DNA from 4 places in the Hymenobacter sp. FMD4 genome. Region 1 is predicted to be linked to each of the others. Evidence: riboswitches for the same ligand, from Rfam matches in the RefSeq annotation. Region 1 holds a riboswitch; each other region holds the start of a gene.
The links. Region 1 has a riboswitch for S-adenosylmethionine ahead of metH (methionine synthase). Riboswitches for the same ligand answer to the same signal wherever they lie in the genome.

Region 1 (5,139 bases):
GCCGGCCAGAAGCCGACGGTAGCGCGGGCCGAAATCAGCTTTTCATCCAACATGCGCTTCAGCAGCGCCTGACCATCTTCAAACAGTTTGCGGGCCGCTTCACCGTAGGTTTCGTCTTCGAGGATGCGCGGGTAGCGGCCTTTCAGTTCCCAAGCGTGGAAGAAGGGCGTCCAGTCGATGTACGGAACGAGTTCGGCCAGCGGGTAATCGTCGAACACCTGGGCCCCCAGGAAGCTGGGTTTTACGATATCGGCCGCAGCCCAATCGGCCTGGAATTTCTGCTTACGAGCTTCCTCGATGCTCACGTAGTCCTTGTTTCGCTGGCGACCGGCGTGGTCCTGGCGCAGCTGCAGGTACTCTTGCGCTACGTCGTTAGCATAGGCATCGCGGCCCAGGCCCAGCAGCTGCGAGGCCACGGGCACGGCGCGGGAAGCGTCGTTTACGTGAATCACGGGGCCGTTGTAAGCCGGCGCAATGCGCACCGCCGTGTGCAGGCGCGAAGTAGTAGCGCCCCCGATGAGCAGCGGCACCCGCAGGCCACGCTTTTCCAAGGCTTGCGCTACGTATACCATTTCATCAAGCGAAGGCGTAATCAGCCCGCTCAAACCCACGATGTCGGCCTGCACGCGCTCGGCTTCAGCCACTATCTTCTCCAGCGGCACCATCACGCCTAGGTCGATGACCTCGTAGTTGTTGCAGGCCAGTACCACGCCCACGATATTTTTGCCAATGTCGTGCACGTCGCCTTTTACCGTGGCTAGCAGTACTTTACCGGCGGTCTGGCGGGCTTCGGTACCGCCCGACAGGGCTGCCGCGTCGCGCTCGGCCTGCATGTAGGGCTCCAGCCAGGCCACGGCGCGCTTCATCACGCGGGCCGATTTTACCACCTGCGGCAGGAACATTTTGCCGGCACCAAACAGGTCGCCTACCACGGTCATGCCAGCCATCAAGGGGCCTTCAATCACGGGCAACGGGCGGCCGAGCAGCTTAAGGGTTTCTTCGGTGTCAGCTTCGATGTAATCGGTAATCCCTTTCACCAGGGCGTGCTCCAGGCGCTTTTCCACCGGCCAGCTGCGCCAGGCTTCGGCTTCCACCACCTTGGCCGCGGCGTCGCCCTTGGTTTGGCTAAGCTTATCGGCCAGCTGCACGAGGCGCTCGGTAGCGTCGTCGCGGCGGTCGAAGAGCACGTCTTCCACGGCTTCCAGCAGGTCCTTGGGCACCTCGTCGTACACGGCCAGCTGGCCGGCATTTACGATGCCCATATCCAGCCCGGCCTTGATGGCGTGGTACAGGAAAGCCGCGTGAATGGCCTCGCGCACCGGGTCATTGCCGCGGAAGGCAAAGGAAACGTTGCTGACGCCACCGCTGGTCAGCGCGCCGGGCAGGTGCTGCTTGATCCAGCGCACGGCCTCAATGAAGTCGATGGCGTAGCGGCGGTGCTCCTCGATGCCGGTGCCCACAGTGAGGATGTTCGGGTCGAAGATGATGTCCTCGGCCGGAAAACCCACCTCTTCGGTCAGGATACGGTAACCACGCTGACAGATTTCGATGCGGCGCTGGTAGCTGTCGGCCTGGCCTTCTTCATCGAACGCCATGACGATGACGGCCGCCCCGTAAGCGCGCACCAGGCTGGCGTGATGTTTAAACACCTCTTCGCCTTCCTTTAGCGAAATCGAGTTGACAATGCTCTTGCCCTGCGTGCATTTCAGGCCCGCTTCCAGCACCTCCCACTTCGAGGAATCGATCATGATGGGCAGGCGGGCCACATCGGGTTCCGAAGCCATCAGGTTCAGGAAGTTGGTCATGGCCTCCACCGAATCGAGCAGGCCCTCGTCCATATTCACGTCCAGAATCTGGGCGCCGCCTTCCACCTGGGCGCGGGCCACGGCCACGGCTTCGTCAAACTGCCCCGAGCGAATCAGGCGGGCGAAAGCGCGCGAACCGGTCACGTTGCACCGTTCGCCCACGTTCACGAATAGGCTTTCGGGGTGGATGTTTACCGGCTCCAAACCGCTCAGGCGCGTCGCACGGGGGCGCACCGGCAGCGGACGCGGCGGATAGCGGTCCACCAGCTTCGCGGCTTCGGCAATGTGCTGGGGCGTGGTACCGCAGCAGCCACCCACCACGTTCACGAGGCCTTCCTGCAGGTACTCTTCCAGCACGGCGGCAAATTCCTGGGCCGATTCGTCATAGCCACCGAAAGCGTTGGGCAGGCCCGCATTCGGATAAGCCGAAATGTAGCAATCGGCAAGGCGGCTCAGCTCCTGCAGGTACACCTTCAGCTGCTGGGCCCCAAGCGCGCAGTTCAGGCCGATACTCAGGATGGGCAGGTGGCGCATGGAGTTCCAGAACGCCTCCACCGTCTGGCCCGACAAAGTGCGGCCCGAGGCATCGGTGATGGTGCCCGAAATCATGAGGGGCACCACGCGGCCGCCCTCGTCGAAGAAACGCTGGGCCGCAAACAAGGCAGCCTTGGCATTAAGGGTGTCGAAGATGGTCTCGATCAGCAGCGCATCCACGCCGCCGTCCACGAGACCTTTGATTTGTTCCAGGTACGCCACAGCCAGCTCATCGAAGCTGACGGCGCGGAAGCCTGGGCGGTTTACATCGGGCGAGAGCGAGGCCGTGCGGTTCGTGGGGCCGATGGCGCCGGCCACGAAGCGCGGGCGCTCCGGTGTACTGTATTCGTCGGCTGCTTCGCGGGCTAGCCGGGCTGCCTCGTAATTCAGCTCATACACGATGTGCTCCAAGGCGTAATCGGCCTGGGCAATAGTGGTACCGCTGAAGGTGTTGGTTTCGACCAGATCAGCGCCCGCGGCGAAGTACTCGGCATGCACGCCGCGCACAATGTCGGGGCGCGTCAGACAGAGCAGGTCGTTGTTGCCGCGCAGGGGCTTGGGGTGGTCCCGAAACCGCTCGCCGCGAAAATCTTCTTCGGTGAGCTGGTGGCGCTGCAGCATGGTACCCATGGCACCATCGAGCACGATGACGCGGCGGGCAAGCAGCTCGGCGAGGGGAGAAGCAGGGACAGTAGGCATGTAAATGTTCCGGATAGCAGTGGAGGCAAGCGCGTATCCGGAAAGCCTAAGCAACTTTTCAGTCACCAAGTTCCGCTCATCTTCTCCGAACGCCAGCGGGCCTCGGATGGGAGTTAGCACCTCTGCCGCAGCGGCCGGTTGCTAAGACGTCACAGGGCCCAGTCCCTCAGTCTTTCTGGATAAGCTTTGGCGAAGATAAATAGCGAAATGCGCAATACCAAATTGGATAATAGTAACTTGATTAAGTTACATGTTTGGTGTTGGTGGAGCTTTTCCTCGATGAAAAGACCGAGCCGGCAGCGTCTTGAATGCTTATTTGCCAAAGGAGCCAATACGCTAAAGCGTGGCGTCCGACGTTATTCAATGGGTAATAGTAAGTTTAAGCAGCATTAGCGTTTGAGGAATTATGAAATTTGCTGGTTGCCTGATGGCCGCTTTTTTATTGGGTGGCAAGGCCGCCTCGGCGCAAACGTCGTCCACAAGCCTGCCGGTGGGCACGGGCTTGGAAGCTGCTTACTATAACGGTACCAACTTCGAACAGCTAGTGCTGCGCCGGCGCGACGCGGCCATCGATTTTAGCTGGCAAAAACAGCCGCCGGCACCCGGGCTGGGGGCCGAGCACTTCTCCGTACGCTGGGAAGGTTACATACTGGCGCCGGTATCGGGCGAGTATGAATTCTCAACCGTGATGGACGATGGCCTGCGGGTATGGGTGGGCGGCAAGCGCATCATCAATGCCTGGCGCGAGCAAGACCACGTGCCGGCGGCAGTTCGCATTCGGCTGGAGGCGGGCAGGTACTACCGGTTGCGCGTCGATTACTTTCAGACGATATTCGACTCCCGGGCGCTGTTGCAATGGCGCTTGCCCGACAGCCGGGAATTGGTGCCGGTGGGTGCCAATAGCTTGTTTGCAGCGCTGCCGCCTTCGGCCAAACCTGTGCCGGCCACTACGCGCCCTGCTACCCGCCCGCCCGTTGAAACGGCTCCGCCCGTAACCCGCCCAGCTACACCAGCGCCAACGCCGCGACCAACCCGCTCAAGTACGCCGGCGCCTTCTCGCCCCGCGCCCCGCCAGACAGCACCGCCCGTGGCACCAGCAGCCGATAACGAGTTAAGCGAACTGAACAAGCTGCCCGCCGGGGCGGTAGTAACCCTGCAACACCTGTATTTCGAACAGAGCAAGCCGCGGCTGTTGCCTACTTCGCTGCCTGAAATGGAACGTTTGGCTCAGATTCTGAAAGCCAATCCCTCGTTGCGCCTGGAAATTGTCGGCCACACCGATAACGTAGGCGACGTCAGCTTAAATCAAGCCCTGTCGCAGCAGCGGGCTGAAGCTGTACGCGACTACCTGATTCGCCAAGGCATCGAAGCCGAACGACTGCTGGCCACAGGCCTAGGCAGCGCCCGACCCGTAGCTGACAACGACGACCCCAAACAACGGCCGCGCAATCGGCGGGTGGAGGTGGTAGTGCGCTGAGGGTAGGACTTGGATGGATTAAGTGCAGGAGCTTGTTCTTATTTCGTAATAAGTGAGTTGAAAAGAAAAACCCGTTTCCTGATCAGGAAACGGGTTTTTCTTTTCAAAGGCGGAGTCGAAGCACATAGTGCTTCGACTCCCAAGACGAAACGAGTTATTACTTCGTCAACGAGAGCTGACGAATTGTGTATTCATCGCCCATTTTTACTTTCATCATGTACACGCCGGCTGCCAGGTTCGACAGGTCGAGCTTATTCTCGAAGTTGTCGCGGATGGTTGCCTTGTGTACCGTCTGGCCGAGCGTATTCATTACGAGTACTTCCATGCCGGCCTTGGCATTGGCTCCGCGCACCTCCAGCGTTACCAAGCCATTGCTTGGGTTTGGGAACAGGCTGATGGCACGGTCGAGCGCGGCGGAGGTACCAGTCACGGTGTTGGCTACTGCCTCCACTACAAACACGCCCAAGTTGGCCGAAGCGGCATCAGCCAAGGTGCCACCAGTAGCCCCGAAGGTGTTGATGGTGTAGAAGGTACCGGTGCGGGTGGGCGTTTCCGGCAACGTACCCATCGGGAAGTAGCGGGCACCAGTGGCAGCAGTCTGCACCAAGCCAACGTAGAAGTTGC
Region 2 (5,139 bases), on a different contig from region 1:
CTTTACCCAAGCCAACGCTTTTAATGCAGAGCCCAAGTAAAATGGCTCGGACGTCAGTACGCGAGACGCCCCGGCCCTTGCTTTAGGTTGGAAATGCTCGGCCTGAGGTGCTGGAGGTGCTCCACAAGCAGCTACGACGCTAGTTCACAGGCTACTTTTGCAGCATGATGCGGATTACCACGGTCCTGTTTGATCTGGACGATACGCTGTTTGACCACGCGGGCACGGCACGGGCAGCGTTGCAGGCCAGCACGGCGCGGTTTGCGTTTGCGCCATCGATAGGTATGGAGGAGCTGTATCGGCGCTATAGCGAGTTGCTGGAAGAGATGCACCCGCAGGTGCTGGCAGGCCGCTACACGTACCTGGAGGCCCGGCGCCTGCGCTTTCAGCGGCTGCTAGCGCCCTACCGGGCTTTTGCTTCCGATGCCGAGGTGGAGCAGTTCGCAAGCTTTCACTACGAGCATTACCACCGCCTGCGCCAGCCAGTAGTAGGCGCTTTGGCTTTGCTGGAGGCACTAAAAGTCAATTACCGCATCGGCATTGTGACGAACAACCGCACGGCGGAGCAGGAGGACAAGCTGCATTTTCTGGGCATGACGCACTTGGTGGATGCGCTCATAACCTCGGAAGAGATAGGCGTGACAAAGCCCGACCCGCTCATTTTCCACGTAGCCCTGCAGCGGCTGTCGGCGCAGCCCGCCGAAGCGGTGCTCATCGGCGACAACTGGGTGGCCGACGTAGTGGGCGCGCAAGGCGCGGGCATTCGGCCCATCTGGCTCAACCGCTTCGGGGCAACCCGCCCGGACAAAACCGTAACCGAAATCAATAGCTTCGAGCCGCTGGCCGACGTGCTGCGGATAATAGCTGGCGGCGCGCCATCGTGAAGTACCGGGCCTGCGACAAAATCTGACAGAAATCAGCCAAACAGCCGGCTCCTATGCCCCGGGCGCAAACTTTGGAGGCCGTACCTTTGTATGGCATTCGGACGCACCTAATTGCAAACCGTTTGGTGGTGCGCGCTTTCCTTCGCTTATGCCTTCTTCCTCTGCTTCGACCCGCGGCCGCATCGGTGTTTTGTTGGTGAATCTCGGCACGCCCGACTCGCCCAAAACGCCCGACGTTCGCCGCTACCTCAACGAGTTTCTGACCGACGGCCGCGTGATTGACATGCCTGCTGCGGTGCGCTACCCGTTGTTTCAGGGCTTGGTGGTGCCCCTGCGGGCCCCCAAGTCGGCGAAAGTATATCAGCAGCTCTGGACGGAGCGCGGCTCTCCGCTGCTTTTCCACGGCCTCGATCTGAAGCAACTGGTGCAGGAAAAGCTGGGCAAGGACTACTTGGTGGCTTTCGGCATGCGCTACCAGAACCCCAGCATCGAATCGGCTTTGGCCGAGCTGCGCGACGCGGCCGTGGAGCGCATCATTGTGCTGCCGCTGTTTCCGCAGTACGCAGCGGCCTCCACGGGCTCGGTGCAGGAGAAGGTGATGGAAATCGTGGGCAAATGGTGGGTGGTGCCCAGCATCAGCTTCATCAGCAGCTTCGCCGATGACCCCGGCTTCATCAACACCTTCGCCACTTTAGGCAAGGAAGAAATGGCCAAGCACGACTACGACCACGTGGTATTCAGCTACCACGGCATTCCGGAACGCCACGTGCTGAAGGGCAGCCACAAGGGCTACTGCAAGCTAAGCACCTGCTGCGCCAGCTACAACAAGAACAACCGTTACTGCTACCGTGCCCAGTGCTACGCCACGTCGCGCCTGCTGGCCGAGGCCATGGGCCTCACATCGGAGCAATACACCGTTACGTTCCAGAGCCGCCTCCAGAGCCGCCTGCGCGACCCGTGGTTGCAGCCCTACACCGATGAAGTATTAAAGGAATTTCCGGCCAAAGGCATCAAGAATGTGCTGGCTTTCAGCCCTGCCTTCGTAGCCGACTGCCTGGAAACCACCATCGAGGTGGGCGAAGAGTTTAAGGAGATGTTTGAGGAGGCCGGCGGCGGCCATTGGCAGCTGGTGCCCAGCTGCAACACGCATCCGCTGTGGGTAGATGCGGTAGTGGATATGATTCACCGCAACTAGACGCCGCTTTTATAACCGAAAGCCGCCGGACCAAGCCTATGAACACTGTTTCGGGGCCGGGTCCGGCGGCTTGTGTTTTAACCGTTCTACAGCTTGCCCAGGCGGGCCGTCAGGCCGATGTTAGCCACCAAGGGCCAAGGATCAAGCGTTGTGCGGGTACGCGAAACAAACTGCAAGCCCAAGCGGCTGCTTAGCATCAGCCGACGCGAGAGGAAGCGGTTGGTGGTCAGTATGGGCTGATAATGGATTTGCCGCAGCCCCGAGGCGTCTTGCACTACGGATATTGGACTGCTGCGAGGGTTAGTGCTGGCCCTGATCAGTTCCAGATACTCCACACCGTATACGCGCAGCGCTAATCCCATCTGCCACCGTTCCGTAGGGCTCCAGATCAAGGTAGGCTGCACGTACGCCGTACGGTAGCGGCTGTTGATATCGACGGTAGAGCTGCCTTCGAAACTGTTGCGCAAAGCCTGACCACCACCATAACCTGCCCCAGCGTAGGCTGCCAGCATGATCTGCTCGCTTGGCCAGAGGTAGTACCCCATGCCTACTTCGCCACCGCCAAACCGGTTGCCATTGCCCCCACCCCATACCATGCCAGCTCCCGTCAGGGCCACGTGGTTGGTGATGGCCCAGGCAGCTTGCGCTTCCAGGCCATTGAATCCAAGGCTGGCACGCGCTTCCACGTTACCCTTTTCCACCAATACAGGCAGATTGGCCGACTGGGGCATCAGTGCCGGCGCACAGCCACTCAGCCCGCTGAGTGAGGGTACCGCTATGATGACGGCAATGCTTATGAAGAAGCGCATAATCATGCGAGTTGAAAGTGGCCTAATAAGGTTGCATAAGGAGCCGACAATGTACTCAGCGAATTAGCGGGACACCGTAGGTAGCAGTTCGCAACTGTCGGCACTACATCGGATTTATTGGCTAGCGCATTATTGCAGGGGAATAGATTTCGAATTCGTTTATTAATTAGCTTCGAGAGCGGGTAAATACCATCCTTTTATTAAGTCAGCATATATTATCACCATAGGCCAACCCTACGACTAGGGCATGCGTATTGGCTTCGACGCAGGTAAGTCGCAAAAAGAATTTGCAATTCTAAAATTTGTGTGACTACCTTTGCTTCATCAATTCTACCCAGGATTGTTTTTATACAGAGGCGTGGAGAGACAGGCTCTACGAAGCGCCGGCAACCACGGGAAAGTCCCGAACGGTGCCAATTCCTGACCATATAAAAACAACGACGTCGTGAACTTCGACCTCACCCCCCGCGCTACCTCTTTTGGCTCTGCTGCCTCGCAGCCGGAGTTGTTCGGCCTCAACATGCTGTTTTGCTGTTGTATGCCGATGCGCAGCGCGTGTTGTTGAGGCATTCACACCTCTGCTTCCCGTTTGCTGGAACCCGGCCCTTAGGCGCCTGCTATCTGGTGTATAGCCTAGGTTCGTTCGGTTTGGCTGCTTGAGCTTTGCTCGCTTCCTGTCCTTCCAGCAGCCCTTTCTTCTTGTCTTACTTGGCTTGTTTCGCTGCGGCAAAACAGTCATAGCTCTTCTGCGCATGTCGACGACAATCGATGCACAGGTGGCGCATATTCGTCAGCAATTAATTGGAGCTGACGCACTGGATATTTTGCGCCTAATTGCTTTTGAATTTCCGGGTAAAGCTGCTTTTTCCACTTCTTTTGGATTGGAAGATCAGGCAATTACGCACCTGATATTTTCGCATGATTTACCGATCGAAGTATTTACGCTCGATACTGGCCGGAATTTTCAGGAAACATACGCCACCTGGAGCAAAACTGTGCTCAAATATGGCCAGACCATAAGGGCCTATTACCCCGACCACGAGCAGGTGGCGGCGCTGGTAGAGCGCCAAGGCCCCAACGGCTTCTACGAAAGCGTGGATGCCCGTAAAGCTTGCTGCCAGGTACGCAAAGTGGAACCGTTGAGCCGCGCCCTGACTGGCAAAGCGGCTTGGGTAACCGGCATCCGGGCCGAGCAATCAGCAAACCGCACCGGCATGCAGGTGGCCGACTACGATGCCACCTACCAGCTGCTGAAGGTAAACCCACTGCTCGACTGGACCTGGGAACAGACGTGGGCGTTCATTCGGGAGTACGGCATTCCGCACAATCCCCTGCACCTGCAAGGCTTCGTGAGCATCGGCTGCGCGCCGTGCACACGGGCTGTGAAGCTCGGTGAGGACTTCCGGGCTGGCCGCTGGTGGTGGGAAGACCAGTCGGCCAAGGAGTGCGGCCTGCATGCCACCAGCGCAGCGGCCGAAACTCCGGCTACCGCTTAACTCTGCCCCGCCCTTACCGCATTTCCCGCTCTTCCTACCCTTCCAAAAATTCGGCTGTACAGCCGAACAGGCACCTCCTTGCCTTATGCCAACGCTCACTAGACTCGACTACCTCGACCGGCTCGAAGCCGAAGCCATCCACATTCTGCGCGAAGTGGCCGGACAGTTTCAGCGCCCCGCGCTGCTGTTTTCGGGCGGTAAAGATTCCATTGCGCTGGTGCGCCTCGCCCAAAAGGCCTTCCGCCCCGGCAGGTTTCCGTTTCCGCTGGTGCACATCGACACGGGACACAACTTCCCGGAAGTGCTGGCCTTCCGCGATGCGCTGGCCGCCGAGCTAGGCGAGCAGCTGATTGTGCGCCACGTGCAAGACACCATTCAGCAGCGCGGCTTGCGCGAGCCGGGCGGCAAGTTCCCGAGCCGCAATGCCCTACAGACTTACACCTTGCTGGACACCATCGAAGAATTTGGCTTTGATGCCTGCATCGGTGGGGCGCGCCGCGACGAGGAGAAGGCCCGCGCCAAGGAGCGCATTTTCTCGGTGCGGGACGAATTTGGGCAGTGGGACCCGCGCCGCCAGCGGCCGGAACTCTGGGACATCTACAACGGCCAGATTCAGCCGGGCGAGAACGTGCGCGTATTCCCCATCTCCAACTGGACCGAGCTGGACGTGTGGAATTACATCCAACGCGAGGACATTCCGCTGCCCAGCATCTACTTCGCCCACGAGCGCCGCTGCGTGGTGCTGCCCAGCGGCC
Region 3 (5,139 bases), on a different contig from region 1:
GTAACAGTAATCGTTAGGGGAAGGCTGCCACCGGGTACAGTCAGCGAGCCTTTCCATTGCCCTTCCAATGAAGACTTGGGCGTCGTTTCGGGCTGGGCCCACAGGCGATGCGGCAGGGTAAGCAGCATCAGCCAGCTCCAAAAGAGCAGGGCAGTCTTGGTGTTCATAGTGAAAAGAAAGGTGGCACGCATGTGGGCGTGCCGGGCTAGGTATTGCCCACGGGCAATAGGTGCAAAAGAGCAGAGGCATGGAGCGGAACAGCTACCAAGAGGGTTTTAAATACCGTCGGAGGCTGGCAATCAAGCTGAAGGCTTGGGGAATGCGGTTAGGGCAGAAGCACTTGGTCGACCACGTGCACCACACCGTTGGTGCACTGCACATCGGGGATGAGCATGTTGGCGGGCGTGGTGTTGCCGGAGCCGCGCACGGTCAGTATCCCATTGTCGAAAGCTCCAAGCGTCAGGCTGCCGCCACCTGCGGTGGCTACAGTAGCATTAGCTGGAAGCTCAGACGTAAACTTGTCTGGCCCGGCCAAGGCGTGATTCAGCAATACTGCTTGCACGGTGGCTTCCGGAAGCTGGCGAATATCGGCGGGTGTGTAATTGCCGGGGCCGAGCAGCTGCGTGAGCAAGTTGCGAAAGGCTTGGTCGGAAGGGGCAAAGACTGTGAAAAAGTTGGAACCGGATAAGGCGGTTCGGACAGCGGGGCAGTAGTCAAGGGCCGCTACCAGAAACGTCAGCTCGGGCTTCACAAACACTTGCCCAACGCTCAGCGCCTGGGCCGACTGCACGATATTCACTCCGGTAGCCAGCAGGACTTTATCTACTACGTGCACAGTGCCATTGGAAGCGCGTACGTCCGTAGCCAAGATGCGCGACCCGTTGACGTAGCGGCTGCCGTCGCGCAGGATGATGCGCCGATTGGGGCCCAGCGCCGAGGGGGAAGCCGTACCGGCCTGCAAGTCGGTGCCTTGCAAGTTACCGCCGGTTACGTGGTAAAACAGCGTGCTGGTCAGGAAGGGGCGTTGCAGTGAAGCCAGATCAGCCGCACCATTCAAGCCTAGCCGAGCGAAGGCCGCATTGTTGGGCGCAAACACCGTGTAATTACCCGTTGGGTCGTTCGGGTTCTTGTTCGATAATATCTCCACTACGCCGCCACGGATAGCTGCGTCTTCCAGCACGCTGAAGTCACGGCCGGCTACGGCAATTCCGGCAATGGATGGATCAGCTTCGGACTTCTTGTTGCAGCTACTCAGGAAGAGGGAAGAAGTCAGCGCCAACGCTGCAAACCAAGTGGGTAACAGGTGTTTCATGCGGAATAGGTGAAGGATAGAGAAGAGCAGGCAGGGGCAAACCAACCTTGGCGCAATACAAACGAAGCGGAAAAGTAATCGGATTTATTGAGCCCGCAATCCGATGCGTAGGCGTCTGCCGTAGGTTCGGTTAGTGCAAGCTGAACAATTCAAGGGTGATTGTGTTTTGGCATATGCCCTGGATTGCCAATTTCCTCACGCTGAACTTACTACCTAGCCCATTTATGAAGCACACCTACTCGTTTTCTGTCTTGCTAGCTACGGTACTGCTGATGGTGCCTAAACTCCAAGCGCAAAGCTTGGTTGGCGGCTTTATGGCTGGTAAAGGCCACGGTGCGGTGGTATTTACCGGTACGGCCGAGCGGTACCGCAACGTATTTCTGGTGCCCGATAAAGTGGAAGGCGTGCCGGTGTTTCAGGAAATCAGGGTTTCCTCGGTGAGCGTGTACGCCAACTACGGCATCAGCGAAAAAATAGAAGCGGTAGTGAGCTTGCCCTTCATCAAGTCGGAAGGCAAAGGCAATAGCGAAGGCTTCACCAACAGCCGCAGTGGCCTGCAGGACATTTCGGCCCTGCTCAAGTTCAAAACTTACTCCACCGAAATCGGAAGCAGCGTGCTGGATTTGCTGGGCGCGGTGGGGGTGAGCACGCCCGCCAGTAATTACCAGTCCGACAAAGGATTGGAATACATTATTGCCATCGGCAACCGGGCTACCAAACTTACCACTGTGGGCATCGCACACCTCAAAACTCCTACCGGTGTGTTCCTGACCGGCCAGGCTGGCTATAGCCTGCGCAGCAGCCACGTGCCCAATGCATTTGTAGGGGATGTAAAAGTGGGCTACGCCGGCGTTAAGACGTACTTTGAAACGTGGGCTTCATTTCAGAAGTCTAGCTCCGGAGGTACTGATATTCTGCAGCCCGGCTTCGATGGACGCTTTACAGCTACGCGGGTTAACTACACCCGCATCGGGGCCAGCTTGTACCAGCCGCTGGCCAAGGGCTACGGCGTGGTATTCGGGGTGAGCCGCTACGTGGCAGGACGCAACGTCGGTCAGTCAACGGGACTTTCGGTCGGCGTGTCGTACAATTACTAAGCCGGCCGCAGCATCAGGTACCAGCCCTAGGGACGCCTTTACGAATGGGCGTCCCGAGGGCTGTTTTGCGTAGTAGCCTGGGACTCGCCGCTGAAAAGCTTGCAGATACAGATTCCCTAGACCTACCTTTGTGCCACCAATTCTTTACTGCTGAAGGATTGTTTTTATACAGAGGCGTGGAGAGAAAGGCTCTGCGAAGCGCCGGCAACCGCTCGGAACCTTCCGACACGGTGCCAACCGAAGGTCAGCGAAGTTTTTCCTGACTATATAAAAACAAGTTGCTGTGGGCTTTCCCAACCGAGTACCTGCTTTGATTTCCGGCTCTAATGCCGCCGTTCGTGTATCTGCCAGCGCCACTGCCGCGGCTACCGAAATGCACGTGCAGCATCGTTGCTGTTGTTGTTGAAGTGATTGTAGTCAACCTGTTCATTATTAATAGGTTGATTATTGCCCGCCAGCGGTTGTGCTAACGCCGCTTCGCCTGTGCCATGCGCAGCGCCTCCTGCTGTTTTTCTTCTTTTCTCGCTCGTAGCGCTGCCGCTACGCCGTGGGTAGTCTTACGCCTGGCTTACCGGCCGGCATGGGCTGTCCGCCGCCCTGCGCCGCCCGACGAGGCTTATCCGTTCGCGCTGGTTTCGGCCTGTGCCCTTCTTTCACTCATGCTCAAAAAATCACTGGAACTCCTGCGGCTGGAAGCCGCGGAGAGTGGCTCGCACACCCTGAAGCGTAGCTTGGGACCGTTCAATCTGATTGCCATCGGCATCGGGGTCATCATTGGCGCGGGTTTGTTTTCGCTCACGGGCATTGCTGCTGCCAACCACGCCGGGCCGGCCGTCACACTGTCGTTTGTAGTGGCCGCCATCGGCTGCGCTTTCTCGGCGCTGTGCTACGCCGAGTTTGCCTCCATGGTGCCCGTCGCCGGTTCGGCTTATACTTATTCCTACGCCACCATGGGCGAGCTATTTGCCTGGATTATCGGCTGGGACCTAGTACTGGAGTACTCGGTAGGGGCGGCCACGGTGGCCATCAGCTGGTCGCAGTACCTGGTGCGCTTTCTAGCTAAGTACGACCTGCACATTCCGGCGCAGCTGGTGATGTCGCCTTTCGAGACAAGTACTCTGGCCGACGGCTCTACTGTCTCGGGCTTTATCAACTTGCCGGCCATCCTCGTCGTGCTGGCCATCACGGCCATCATCATGCGGGGTACGCAGGGCTCGGCGGTGTTCAATGCCGTGGTGGTAGCGCTGAAGGTATCGGTGGTGCTGGTGTTTATCGCGTTGGGCTGGCGCTACATCGATCCGGCCAACTACCAGCCTTTCATTCCGGCCAATACCGGGGCGTTCGGGGAGTTTGGTTGGAGCGGTATTCTGCGCGGTGCCGGGGTGGTGTTTTTCGTGTTCATCGGTTTCGACATTGTGGCTACCATGGCCCAGGAGGCGAAAAATCCGCAGCGCAACATGCCCATCGGTATCATTGGCTCCCTGGTGGTGTGCACCGTGCTGTTCGTGGTGTTCGGCTACGTGATGACCGGCCTAGCCAACTACACGGAATTCAAGAACAGCGCCGCGCCGGTGGCCATTGCCATCGAAAAGACGCCCTACGCCTGGCTGTCGGGGGCAATCATCCTCGCTATTCTAATCGGCTACACCTCGGTTATTCTGGTTGATTTGTTGGGCCAGAGCCGCGTGTTCTTCTCCATGTCGCGCGACGGGCTGCTGCCGCGCGTGTTTTCGCAGGTACACCCGCGCTTCCAGACGCCACACAAGTCTAACTTGTTGCTGGGCGTATTTATCAGCCTGTTTGCCGGCCTGGTGCCCATCAACGTAGTCGGTGAGATGTGCAGCATCGGCACCTTGCTGGCCTTCGTAATGGTGTGCGTGGGCGTGCTGATTATGCGCAAGCGGGAGCCCAACGCGCCGCGCAGCTTCCGCACGCCGTGGGTGCCGGTGGTGCCCATTCTCGGCATCGTGACCTGCCTGGTGATGATGCTGTCCTTGCCCGCCGATACCTGGATTCGCTTGTTTGTTTGGCTGGGCATCGGCTTGGTTATCTATTTCGCCTACGGCAAAAAGCACAGCAAGCTGGGGCAGGGATTAGGGCAGCAGCCGGTAGTGGAGCCCACCGGCAATCAGGTGGCGTAACGCGTTCTGCCGAACTGATGTTCATGCAAAAGCCCCCGGCGCCGGCTGGGGGCTTTTCTTTTGCCGGATTATGTCGGGCGGCCGCTACCTTGCGGGCTACAATTGGTCAGCCAGCTATGGAGCAAGTCGATTTCCAGGAGAAACCCGCGCAGCCCGTTCAAAAGCCCCGGCGGCGTTTCTTTTATCCTACTTACGCCGAAAGCTGGGGCGTGCTGGGCTGGTACCTGCTCACAGTGATGGTAGTAGGGGTGCCGGCTTTCCTGCTGGCGAATTGGCTGTTTCAAGGGTACAAAGACGGCGTAACAATGATAGCCGCACAACTGGCGCAACTGGGCCTTATCCTGTTACTGATTCGAGCTAAAAAGTCGCGAGTGGTGCCTGCTAGTTGGCGAGGTCAGCATGATAGTCCGGCATTGTACGTAGTAGTAGCCGTGCTTACGGTGGCTATGCTGGCAGCCCGTTTGCCGTTGGATTGGCTGCACCTGCCCAAATGGGAACTGGAGAATTCCCTGCTGAAGCTCATCAAGCAGCCGGCCCTGGGTTTTGTGATGCTGTGCGTGCTGGCACCCGTGTTTGAAGAATGGCTGTT
Region 4 (5,139 bases), on a different contig from region 1:
TCATTGAAGGCAATGCCCCACGGGGAATGTTGAGCATTGGTAGCCAGCAACACAAGGTGCTCAAACAGCGTCGGCTGCTTAATGGCCCACTCCACGGCCTGCTGCCCGCCAAGTGAGCCGCCAATAACCGTGTGGATTTTCGTCAATCCCAAATGCTGCCGCAAGTGTTCATGCGCTGTCACTAGGTCGCGCACGGTCAGGCGCGGAAAGGCCTGATACAGCGGCCGGCCATGTGGTGCCACGGGCGTAGTGGGCCCGGTGCTGCCGTAGCAAGAGCCCAGCACGTTGGCGCACACGATAAACCAATCGGCCGGGTCGAAGTAGTCACCGGTACCTATCAGGCCGGGCCACCAGCTCAGCACGTCGGAGTTAGCCGTGAGAGCATGGCACACCCAAAGGACATTGTCGCCTGCGGCATTGAGCGTGCCGAACGTGTGATAGGCTATCTGAACGCCGTCGAGCTGCCCGCCGCATTCCAGCGGTAGCGCCTGCGCAAGAGTCAAGGTTTGTGGGTTACTCATAGCTTAAAGAACCGCTCTGCGCGGGAGCAAGTAAGGCAGTACAGAATGTGCGGTAAATGAGGACAAGAGCGCCCCGGCATAAAGGCGTGTTGTCAGATATTCTTTGCTTCCGGCCCCTTCGGAGTGAGCGTGAGTGAAGAGTGAAGGAGCCGGAAAGCAAAGAGGCCTAGGCAAAGACGCGGCGTTTTTCCCGAAACGCCGCGCCTGTCCCCGTCGCTGGAAGGGAAGCCGTGCCATGGCAGTGGCTAGGCTTCACTTGTTCCCTCCCTTAAACTTCCAGCGTTGCGGGGTGCCCGGCTTGTTGTTCAATGAGGATTTCTGCGTCTGCTGGCGTGCTCAATGGCGCTTGGTTTTGCACAGCGTCGAAAGCGCGCTGCAGGTCAGCTTTGATATCGTCGATGTGCTCTAAGCCTACAGAGAGGCGCAGCAGCGTAGGCGTCACGCCGGCAGCACGCTGTTCAGCGTCACTGAGCTGTTGGTGCGTGGTGGCCGAGGGCTGAATGATGAGCGTCTTGGCGTCGCCCACATTGGCCAGGTGACTGATGAGCTGCAGGTTGTCGATGAACTCGGTGGCTGTATCCTTAGAGCCTTTGATGGCGAAGGTGAGCACGCCGCCGAAGCCGCGCTTCAGGTACTTAGTGGCCAACTGGTGATAGGGGCTACTCTTCAGACCGGGGTAGTTTACGGCCTCTACCTGCGGGTGCTGCTCCAGCCATTCGGCGATTTTTAGGGCGTTTTCTACGGTGCGGTCCACGCGCAGGCTCAGCGTTTCGAGGCCGATGAGCAGCTGCCAGGAGTTGAAAGGGCTCTGAGAGGGGCCGAAATCGCGCAGGCCTTCCACCCGGGCCCGAATGATAAAGGCGATGTTGCCGAACGGCCCGTTTTTGCCGAATACGTCGTTGAATACCAGCCCGTGGTAGCCTTCGCTAGGCTCCGTGAACTGTGGGAATTTGCCGTTGCCGAAGTCGTATTTGCCGCCGTCCACTATCACCCCGCCGATGGAGGTGCCATGCCCGCCGATCCACTTCGTAGCCGACTGCACCACGATGTGCGCGCCGTGCTCCAGCGGCCGGAACAGGTAGCCACCCGCTCCAAAGGTATTGTCCACAATGAGCGGGATGTCGTGCTTCTCGGCAATGGCTGCAATGGCTTCGAAATCAGGAATGTTAAAGCCAGGGTTGCCGATGGTTTCCAAGTACAGCGCCTTGGTATTCTCATCAATCAGTCGCTCAAAGCTTTCAGGATTGTCACCGTCGGCGAAGCGCACCTCAATGCCGAGCCGCTTGAACGCAACCTTGAATTGATTGTACGTGCCGCCGTACAGGAACGAGGTCGATACGAAGTTGTCGCCGGCCTGCAGGATGTTGTTCAGCGCAATGAACTGAGCGGCCTGTCCCGAGGAAGTGGCTAGGGCAGCCACGCCACCTTCCAAAGTGGCCACGCGCTGCTCAAACACGTCCGTTGTGGGGTTCATCAGCCGGGTGTAGATATTTCCGAACTCTTTCAGCGCAAACAAGTTGGCGCCGTGCTCGGCATTCTTAAAAACATAGCTGGTAGTCTGATAAAGCGGCACGGCGCGGGCGCCAGTCGTAGGGTCGGGCTGCTGGCCGGCGTGGAGTTGAAGGGTCTCGAATTGCAGGTTCTGCGTGGACATGATAGTGCTGAGAAAGAGGGTTGTGGATTAAGAAATCGATGCGAGGAACCGGCTACGCTGGACCATAAGCCGCGTATGCCGGAGTGCAGCCCTGCTACAGCCCGGAATACATCAACGGGTGCGTAAAGGCCACGCGCCGCGGGGAAGCCCAGCGGCAATCAGGAAAATTGAGAAAGGGTAGGGGCAGGCTTTACGCGCCTGCAAAGCGCACTACCAACAACAGCAACAACACGCCATCAGAGCCGCACGCAGGGCATGTGGCTGCATCGTTACGCTGGTAGGGTGAGCGGCTACAAGCATAGCTGTAGCAGGCACCGCGGTAGCGCGGAACTGGAAGGAGGTGTCGGAACTATTTGGGTAGTTTGCCATAGCACGCCATTTATTTGCCCCCAGTCTGATGGTCAGTGGGGCAGGACTTGGCACCTGCCGGCTGGTGCATTGCCGGTGGTTGCCAGCGGGTCATCGAGCCTGTTCTCTCGCCGCTTCGGAATAAATCATGCTTCAAAAAACGCCGGGCCGTAAGCCGGGCTGGCACAAAGGTAGTACCGGATGCATTAAACGCAAATCCGGCAAAAAGTTTTTTCGAACACCAAAAATTATAGTTGAAGTGCCTGCGCACCTGGTCTGCAAAGAGGGTTGTAATTATTCGTGTACTAGCTAATAAGGCTTGTACAGTGCATAAAAAAACGTCCAGGGGTCGGACCTGAACGTTCATTAATCAGAGGCGAAATCCGCTTATAGCTGCGGCAGTTTCAGCACTTGCCCTACCTCTATGTGGTCGGGGTTAGAGCCGATGGTGGTCTTGTTGGCATCGTAAATTTGGTGCCACTTGCTGGCGTCGCCGTAGTGCTTCTTGGCAATTTTCGACAGCGAGTCGCCGCTTACTACGGTGTAGCTCTGGCCCTGCTGAGCAGCAGGTTGGGCCTGCTGGTTCTGGTTGCCGAAGAAATCGGCGGCTCCACCGGTTTGTTGTTGGGGCTGGGTTGGTTGTACGGGCTTTTTCTCGCCCTTATCGCTCAGGAAATCAAAGAGTCCCATAGTGGTGTCGTTGGTTGGGTGTAGAATCAGATGCCAATGGCTTGATAGCCAATTGGTCGCCTAAGCTTTACGCCACTGCTGCTAATTGGTTGCTGGCTTAACCCTTTGACAAGAGGCGCGTAAGAAACGCGGCAGCGACTCATCAGTGACTCGCTTTCGAACCACTTGTACCACTCCATTCCAGACATCCTATGAAACGCGCATTCAACACTCCTTTACACTACTTAGCCAGCCTGCTGATGCTGCTCACGCTTGTTACCTACGCCTGCGGCAGCAAGGAAGGCAAGGTGGAAGGAGTAAACATGCTCTACGGCACCGATAGCAAAGTGTGGAAAACCAACCGTGAGAAGGATGCCACCGGCGACAAAGTGAAGCAGACTTCTGAGCAGAAGCAGGAGGAAATTCGTTTTTTCGCCAACGGGCAGTACGTAATGACTTCGCCCACGCAGTCGATCAACGGCAAATACACCTTTGACCAGGGCAACAATAAAATTTCCATGACGCCCGAAAACGGCAGCACCAGCAGCACATTCGACGTAGTGACGCTGACCGAAAAGCGCCTGACGCTGCGCAGCCCCGAAGGTGCTGAACTGCAACTGGCTGCCGACTAAGCGTAGCAATTGGCTAAAAATGCAAAAGCCCTTCAGTCGTCAGACCGAAGGGCTTTTTTATGGTTGGTCGACAACTAAACAGAGGCATTAAGGGGAGGCGGTCCTGATGGGAAAGTCAACCAAATGCCACGGACATTACGATGCCATTACCTCTTTCACAGCCTGTTTGCCAAATACCCGGCCTACCCAGCGCGGCAAGAAAATGGTGCCCAACAGCAAGTACAGGTAGTAGGTGGCGATACGGTAAAGCAGCAGAATAAAGTTCGACATGGTATCGGAGCCAGCGAAGGTGCGGAAGAACAGCGGAAACGCGCCTTCGGCAATGCCCGCCCCGCCCGGCGTAATTGCAATAAGCAGCACTACTTTATAGATGAGGTTGCGGGCGAAAATCAGCCCGAAGTCACCCGGCGATATGCTGATGAAGGCCGCAATAAGGCAGCCGATAACGAGGTAACGCGCCGTCCAGACAAAGACCGTGGACAGGATACCCCGTACCCAGTAGCCCGCGCTGTTGCCGCGTAGCTGCTTGGAGGCGTGCATCAGCTCGATGCTGTGGTGATAAGCCCGCCGGCGCCAGCGGTGCAACCCGCGCATCGAGAACAGCCGCACCAACAGTCGCTTTACCGAGCGCGGATTTACAAAAATGGCGTACGCCATCAGCGAGGAGTACACCAGCGTGGCAAAGTAGCTGACGCCTACCGCAATTTTGAGCGTGAGTACCAAGCCCGATTGCAGGGTTTCGGTGGGATAGATGTAGTCGCCGGCCAATAGCAACACCAGCGGCACCGCCAGCACGAAGTACAGGTTATCGAGCATGGCCGTCACCATCACGTAAGCCAACGACTTGCCTAGCGGAATACCTTCTTTATTGAGCAGCAGGGAGGCAATGGCCGTCCCCCCAACCGCCGAGGGCAGCACGCACGATGCAAACTCCCAGATCATGATGACGTCGACGCTCTGCTTCCAGGTAAGCTGTCCTTCGGCGATGTGCTTGATGCGGTACATATAACCCAAATCGCGCACGAGAAGTACGGCTAGTGTCACCAGCAGCCACTCAGGGCGGGCATTGGCCAAGCTGGCCAAGTCGCCGGGCTTGTAGCTGCGCCAGAACATAAACCCCACCACCCCGAGGCCAATAGCAACCGGCAGCAGCATGCGCGAGGGCGAAAGTTTTTCGAGCAGCTGGCGGTCCTGCTGGGGAGTGGTCATGCGGAATGGGGGAAGGTATTGGGCAAAAATACGGATAAGGGCCTCGGCGTACCGTTAAAAATGGATTAAGCTTCGGGCTAAATGCCCAGTACTGAGCCGTAAATCC

Region 2: it holds a riboswitch for S-adenosylmethionine, as region 1 does, so the genes downstream of both, AC5FXY_RS07660 (phosphoadenylyl-sulfate reductase) here and metH (methionine synthase) in region 1, are expected to answer to the same signal.
Region 3: it holds a riboswitch for S-adenosylmethionine, as region 1 does, so the genes downstream of both, AC5FXY_RS04460 (amino acid permease) here and metH (methionine synthase) in region 1, are expected to answer to the same signal.
Region 4: it holds a riboswitch for S-adenosylmethionine, as region 1 does, so the genes downstream of both, AC5FXY_RS13165 (O-acetylhomoserine aminocarboxypropyltransferase/cysteine synthase family protein) here and metH (methionine synthase) in region 1, are expected to answer to the same signal.

Annotation. Positions count from the first base shown of each region.
Region 1 is NZ_JBZYWH010000007.1:169,113-174,251, reverse strand. Features, by position in the region: gene metH (methionine synthase) at 1-3,038, opposite strand, end outside; SAM riboswitch class I at 3,112-3,224, opposite strand; gene AC5FXY_RS09650 (OmpA family protein) at 3,466-4,515, shown strand; gene AC5FXY_RS09645 (T9SS type A sorting domain-containing protein) at 4,673-5,139, opposite strand, start outside.
Region 2 is NZ_JBZYWH010000005.1:201,504-206,642, reverse strand. Features, by position in the region: gene AC5FXY_RS07675 (HAD family hydrolase) at 165-884, shown strand; gene hemH (ferrochelatase) at 1,033-2,079, shown strand; gene AC5FXY_RS07665 (hypothetical protein) at 2,166-2,888, opposite strand; SAM riboswitch class I at 3,232-3,323, shown strand; gene AC5FXY_RS07660 (phosphoadenylyl-sulfate reductase) at 3,641-4,384, shown strand; gene cysD (sulfate adenylyltransferase subunit CysD) at 4,470-5,139, shown strand, end outside.
Region 3 is NZ_JBZYWH010000003.1:132,472-137,610, forward strand. Features, by position in the region: gene AC5FXY_RS04445 (alpha/beta hydrolase family protein) at 1-167, opposite strand, end outside; gene AC5FXY_RS04450 (fasciclin domain-containing protein) at 326-1,312, opposite strand; gene AC5FXY_RS04455 (hypothetical protein) at 1,537-2,409, shown strand; SAM riboswitch class I at 2,571-2,683, shown strand; gene AC5FXY_RS04460 (amino acid permease) at 3,069-4,550, shown strand; gene AC5FXY_RS04465 (CPBP family intramembrane glutamic endopeptidase) at 4,667-5,139, shown strand, end outside.
Region 4 is NZ_JBZYWH010000013.1:23,694-28,832, reverse strand. Features, by position in the region: gene AC5FXY_RS13170 (homoserine O-acetyltransferase family protein) at 1-521, opposite strand, end outside; gene AC5FXY_RS13165 (O-acetylhomoserine aminocarboxypropyltransferase/cysteine synthase family protein) at 790-2,175, opposite strand; SAM riboswitch class I at 2,552-2,671, opposite strand; gene AC5FXY_RS13160 (LysM peptidoglycan-binding domain-containing protein) at 2,911-3,213, opposite strand; gene AC5FXY_RS13155 (hypothetical protein) at 3,405-3,824, shown strand; gene AC5FXY_RS13150 (lysylphosphatidylglycerol synthase transmembrane domain-containing protein) at 3,960-5,033, opposite strand.